2 regions of the Pseudoalteromonas sp. McH1-7 genome follow, and region 2 is predicted to be linked to the other one. Evidence: predicted binding sites of a transcription regulator. Region 2 holds the regulator's gene; the other holds the start of a gene.
What was found. The regulator MetJ, encoded in region 2, represses methionine synthesis genes. The targets are predictions, from matches to a motif close to TAGACGTCTAGACGTCTA.
Positions count from the first base shown of each region.

Region 1 (3,436 bases), on a different contig from region 2:
TTCACAGGTACTAGGATGGCAAGATCAGGGGTTGGCTTTTGATGTTGCTGTTCATGTAGGAACCTTGCTTGCCGTCGTTATTTATTTTCGGCACGACATAGTAAGCTTATTATCTGGCTGGTTTAAATCGTTTTCAGGTCAGCATTCAAAAGAGAGCCGCCTGACATGGTGTATTGTTGTTGCGACAATTCCATTTGTATTACTGGCGCCTCTATTAAAAGATATTGTCGAAATCTACTTACGCAGTGCGTGGGTTATTGCAATCTCTACTATCGTTTTTGGTTTATTGCTGTGGTATGCCGATGTGAAAGCAAAACAGATCAAAGACGAGTTTGCGCTAAATTGGAAAAGTGCATTGATACTTGGACTGGCGCAAATTACTGCGGTTATTCCTGGAACATCGCGATCTGGGATCACAATTACAGCCGGATTATTGCTAGGGCTTGATAAGAAAAGTGCCGCAAGATTTTCGTTTTTGATGTCTATTCCTGTGATTTCGATGATGGGGCTTTACTATAGTTTAGAATTGGCAATGGGCGATGAAGTGGTTGATTGGAATGCCCTCCTAAGTGGCGCGGTATTGTCGTTTGTTTCAGCTTATGCGTGTATATTCTTCTTTCTAAAAATTATCGAACGTATGGGTATGATGCCATTTGTTATATATCGTTTATTACTTGGAGTAGGGCTAATCGCTTTCTTAAGTTTTAGCTAATCTTTCTAGTCCGGTTAGGTAAAAGCCAGTTTGTGGAGTCAAGCTGGCTTTTTCATTTATACAATGATTAAGCAATTTGTTTTTCTGCAAGGCTCAATTCCATGGTTGCTTTGAGTAGGCGATACAGATTGATAGAGGCATCAATTTCTTCTTTACGGTTCGTTAAACTCTCAATATTCAAACCAAGAGAAATATCTAAGTGTGAACAACTTTTTAAGATTTGATCTAGATTTTCTCTACAAATTCTAATGGACTCGCTCAGTGTATTTTCTGCATCTAACATACGCCACTTAGTAGCCTCTGGTACGGATATACCCAGCCACTGCATAAACTGTAAAGTCTTCTCTCCACCACAAGGAGTAAAAGTTAAAATAATACGTTTTGGTGTCGTGCCCTGTTGCTTGCAAGTACGAGCATAGCTTGTGATCAGATCTATGGTTGCTTGGGCATCATAGACAGCTTGAGAGACAAAAAACTGGCAGCCTTGGACTGTTTTATCAATCAATCTTTCGTGCTCATTACGCTTACTAGCATGACGCTCCGCGATGGTTACACCACCTAAGAAAAACTCCTCTTGATGGTGCTTTAACACCTTATAAGCTTCTGATAATGGCAGCTTAATATCGCCTGTTGAAGAAGGGCTTCCAACTAACACCAGATTGTTCAATCCATGTTGTCGTTTAGTGCTGTTAAGCCAATTACTAAATGCTTCTCCGTCACGCTGTGCTACGCTTTTATAGGTAATAACATCAAGGTGCGATAATTCACGGATCAACTGGCTATACTCACAAGGGTCAACGGTGTGCTTGAATGGGAATGGGCGCGGTACCTGAGTGCGGCTGCTTTCATCTTGAATATCGTAAATAATCACACCGTCGTATTCGATTTCATGTAAACGTCCTAGCAACTTAGCTGCGATTGCTTTGAGCTGCTCGGGTGTGGTGCCTATCTTTGGTGGTGTGGTACCAATTAAATATACCCCTTGGTTAGGGTCAATGATTTTCTCTTGAAGCGTTAAAGCCATAATCTGCGTCCACAAAAGCATTTCAGTATCTCTTTACTAATATAGCAGCCATTTAGACGTCTAGATAGATTTTTTTAATGAAAGAATTTCAATAATTATGAATTTCTCTCAAGTGCCAAAGGTAAAATGTCATAATTGTTTACATATTAAGAGGGTAAATCATCTCGTAAATTAGCGAATGAGTATCGCTTTGGGGCATAATCAAGAAGTTTGCTGAAGTAAGTGATCACTACTTATTTAGAATAAAAATATGATTAGGAACCAATCCATGAAATTCAAATTACTAGCAACTAGTTTTGCCGTGAGCCTAGCGCTTAGTGGTTGTGCTATGACTAATGCCGATAGTACACAGAATGCAGCTGCTGGTGCTCAAGCCGCTCAGTCAAATAAAGTATTTGCCCAAGATTACGTACTCGAAGAGTTAGAAAACGGTCTTCGTGTCATGGTAGTAAAAACCAATTACCCTGATGTAGTATCACTACAAATTCCAGTATCAGTTGGCTCTCGCAATGAAGTTGAAGCCGGAAAAACAGGCTTTGCTCATTTCTTTGAACACATGATGTTTAAAGGCTCAGAAAAATATCCTCAAGATGTGTACTCAGATATTTTGAAAAATTCAGGTGTTGATAATCGCGCTTATACAACCAATGATTTTACCAACTATCATTTAAACTTCTCCAAACAGCACTTAGATAAAGTGTTGGAAATTGAAGCTGATATTTTCCAAAACCTAACGTACAGTGAAGAGCAGTTCCGTACCGAGGCGCTCACTGTCAAAGGAGAGTACCTTAAAAACAATGCAAGTCCTGTGCGTAAGTTACTTTCTGCGGTAAGAAAAGAAGCATTCGACAAACATACTTATAAGCATACCACGATGGGCTTTTTTGAAGACATTGAGGCAATGCCTGATCAAATGGCCTATGGTAAAACATTCTTTGAGCGCTTCTATAAGCCTGAATATGTATCACTGGTGATCGTGGGCGATGTTGACCCTAAAGCAACCATAGCGATGGTGAAAAAGCATTGGGGCAACTGGAAAAGAGGTGATTATCAAGCCGATATTCCAGTCGAGCCAAAGCAAGAGCAAGCACGTTATGTGCACGAGAAATATGACGGCTTGCCAGGGCACTGGTTGCTTGTTTCTTATAAAGGAGCTGCATGGGAGCCGAAGAAAAAAGATCGTGCAGCACTTGATCTGATCTCGCAGCTTTATTTCTCTAGTAACTCTGAGTTATACCAGGAGTTGGTAGTAGACAAGCAGCTGGCAAGTCAAATGTTTACCTACAACCCTGAGACTAAAGATCCAGGGCTTTTGCATGTATTTGTTAAAGTGGAAAACGAAAAAGATTTAGCGACAGTACGTGATGCGATTAACAATACATATGCAAAAGCTCGCACAGAATTAGTCGACGAAAATAAGTTGGCAGCGCTTAAATCTAACTCAAAGTATAGCTTTATTAACGGCCTTGACTCATCGCAAGCAATTGCTTCTACACTTGCACGTTATGTGCATTTTGAGCGAGATCCTGAGGTTATCAATGAGCTGTATGCGACAGCTGACCAAGTAACTGCAAAAGATATACGTGATATTGCCAATAAATACTTTGTCGATAGTAGCCGTACTACGGTGACTATGTCGGCGCTTGAGTCCGTATCAGGCTTTGATAAAGAAGTCGAGCTAGACAAGTTAGTTGCAAAAA
Region 1 covers NZ_JABWPQ010000026.1:37,112-40,547, reverse strand. The annotation lists gene HUZ36_RS17270 (undecaprenyl-diphosphate phosphatase) at 1-712, shown strand, start outside; gene HUZ36_RS17265 (methylenetetrahydrofolate reductase) at 780-1,736, opposite strand; gene HUZ36_RS17260 (M16 family metallopeptidase) at 2,005-3,436, shown strand, end outside.
Region 1: HUZ36_RS17265 (methylenetetrahydrofolate reductase) is a predicted target of MetJ. The motif match lies at 1,782-1,799, and genes of this name have one in related genera.

Region 2 (3,436 bases):
GTACTTTTATGTCGTCGCTCATATAGTTAATCGCACTGTTTGTGGTTGTAAATATGGAAGCAACCGACACTCAGAATGCGAATGTTTAGCACACTCTCACATTAACTTCGTAGGAAAATATCGCGCCATGACAGATTTTCGTCAACAAGCTCTAGATTATCACGAGAAGCCCGTTCCAGGTAAAATCAGCGTAGAGCTGACTAAGCCTGCCGAGACCGTAAAAGACCTAGCACTCGCATACAGCCCTGGTGTTGCCGAGCCAGTACGTGAAATCGCGGCAGATCCTGCGAATGCCTATCGTTATACAGGTAAAGGGAACATGGTAGCTGTGATCAGTAATGGTACTGCTATTTTAGGACTAGGTAATTTAGGTCCTTTGGCTTCGAAACCAGTTATGGAAGGTAAGGCTCTGTTATTTAAACGCTTTGCTGGACTGGACTCGATTGATATTGAAGTTAAACATAACACCACTGAAGACTTCATCAATACAGTAGCGAATATTGCAGATACTTTTGGCGGGATTAACCTTGAAGATATCAAAGCGCCTGAGTGCTTTGAAATTGAGCGCGCGCTTATTGAACGCTGTGATATACCCGTTTTCCATGATGATCAACACGGTACTGCAATTGTGACTGCGGCTGGTATGCTCAATGCACTTGAGATCCAAGGTAAAGATATTCATGATGCGATCATCGTGTGTTTAGGAGCAGGTGCCGCTGCAATAGCGTGTATGGAGCTACTTATAAAATGTGGTGCACAAAGAGAGCATATTTATATGCTAGATAGAAAAGGCGTGATCCATACTCGTCGTGACGATCTTAACGAATACAAAGAGCTGTTTGCAAATAATACGGATAAGCGCACGTTACAGGATGTGATTGCAGAGGCTGACGTATTTGTTGGCGTTTCAGGCCCAGATCTTCTATCTGCTGAAGATTTAAAATTAATGGCTGATAAGCCAGTTGTATTTGCATGTTCGAACCCAGATCCTGAGATCAGCCCCGATGTTGCACATGGTGCTCGTGATGATTTGATTATGGCAACAGGTCGTTCTGATTATCCAAACCAAGTGAACAATGTGCTATGTTTTCCGTTCATCTTCCGTGGTGCACTAGATGTACGTGCTACAGCGATCAATGACGAAATGAAGATTGCGGCAGTTGAGGCTATTAGAAGTATTGCAAAAGAGCCAGTACCTGCAGAGGTGTTAAAAGCAGCTGATGTCGACAGCCTTGAGTTTGGTCCGCAATACATTATCCCTAAACCGATGGATCCTCGCTTGTTACCTCGAATAGCAAAAGCGGTTGCTACTGCTGCGGTTGAATCTGGCGTAGCGCAAATCGAGATGCCCTTGGGTTATATGGAATAAAATAACCTAAACTGGGTTAATAATTTGTTCTCTAGCAGTTGTTATCCCTTACTTCTGCGGTAAATTTGTTTGTAATAGGCCAGCTATTGACGCACAAATTTGCCTTGTATTAAGAAATAACTGCTTGTAGCGATTCCAGCTTAAGTATGAAAAAAGCCTCGATTGAGGCTTTTTTGTGTCTTTATTTCCGTGAAAAATGAAGAGTCGATATTATACCAATTTGACTTAATACTTGCTCAATTTGAAGGAGTAAATCTGACGCTAACAGCGTTAAAAATTTCTCATTTAGAACAACTAAATAGCAAAATTTTTGCCTAGTTATCGACAAGATTTTCTCGCCTCAAAATAAACCACTTAATTAAGAAAATTGGTATTATTCTTCGTTTATTTCAGGGATCTCTAAACCACGCTCTTCCATTATTTGTCTTACTTCTAACGGAATACGTTCTGGGTTGTCTTTTCTCAGGTCTTCATCACTTGGAAGTGGTTGACCCGTGAAAGCATGTAAAAAGGCTTCACATAATAGCTCGCTGTTTGTTGCATGGCGCAAGTTATTTACTTGACGACGCGTACGTTCATCAGTAAGTACTTTGAGCACGTTCAAAGGGATACTCACTGTGATTTTTTTTACTTGCTCTGCTTTTTTACCGTGTTCTGCATATGGGTGAATATACTCACCATTCCATTTTGCCATAATTGTGTACTTGCCTCAGTTACATCAATGCCAATATGACTGGGTTCTGATTGATATTGTTCAGCTAAGCATGTGGAGCAGGGAAATCTTTAAAGAGTAAAGATAAAACCTGAACTTGAATAGTTGAGCAAATTAATCCGCTATGGCGAGAACTATAGATCTCTGCCATAGTTTTCAATAACTCAGTCGTATTAGCAACGCCTTAAGTGGCGAAATTTTATCGGTTTAAAAAAGATAGTCAAATACTAGTTATTTAGCCATTTAGCAGTATAAATGTTTTGACTTCTAGTTGTCGTTGCTCTAACCTTTTAGACGTCTAAACATCCAACTATCTAGGTGACCCTATGAGTCAAATTAACAAATCGACGGTTGCAGTGCGTCACGGTATAGAAGCTGATAAAGCACATGGTGCAGTGGTTCCGCCCCTTTATCTGTCGACGACCTATTCATTTGCAGATTTTGATACCAAGCGTGATTATGACTATGGCCGCAGTGGTAACTTTAATCGTGATGTGTTGGCACAAGCGTTAACCGAACTTGAAGGAGGTCAACGTGGCATTATTACCGCAACAGGTATGTCGGCTATTCACCTAGTAACTCAATTATTAAACCATGACGACACTTTAGTGATCCCCCACGATTGCTATGGTGGCAGTTATCGTTTATTTACGTCATTGGCAAAGCGTGGGCTACTCAAAGTAGAAGTAGTGGATTTAACCCAGCCAGAAAGCCTTGAGAAACTAGAAAAAATCCAGCCTAAACTTGTGTGGATAGAAACACCAAGTAATCCAATTTTACGATTAACCGATATTGAAGCAGTTGTAACCGCTGCGCATGCGGTCGGTGCTTTAGTTGCGGCAGACAATACCTTCTTGTCACCAGCATTACAAAACCCTATCGCTTTTGGAGTCGATATTGTTGTTCACTCAACCACTAAATATATTAACGGTCACTCCGATGTGGTAGGTGGTGCAGTGATAGCGCGCACGCAAGAGCTAGGAGATGAGTTGGCTTGGTGGGCAAATAACATTGGTATTACGGGCGCGCCTTTTGATAGTTATCTGACATTGCGTGGACTGCGCACACTTAACGTACGCTTACGCCAACATCAAGAGAATGCGCAACAGATTGCTGAATACTTAGAGAAGTCGCCATATGTGAGTCAAGTATACTATCCCGGTCTCAAGTCGCATCCACAGCATGAGCTAGCAAAAAAACAACAACTAGGCTTTGGTGGTATGGTGAGCTTTGATATTAAGGGTGATCTACAGACATCGGCTAAATTTTTAACTTCGTTAAAGCAGTTCTCGCTCGCCGAATCACTAGGTGGAGTTGAAAGTTTAATCTGCCATCCTGCGACCATGACACACGCA
Region 2 covers NZ_JABWPQ010000007.1:152,802-156,237, reverse strand. The annotation lists gene HUZ36_RS07130 (malic enzyme-like NAD(P)-binding protein) at 128-1,369, shown strand; gene metJ (met regulon transcriptional regulator MetJ) at 1,743-2,063, opposite strand; gene metB (cystathionine gamma-synthase) at 2,408-3,436, shown strand, end outside.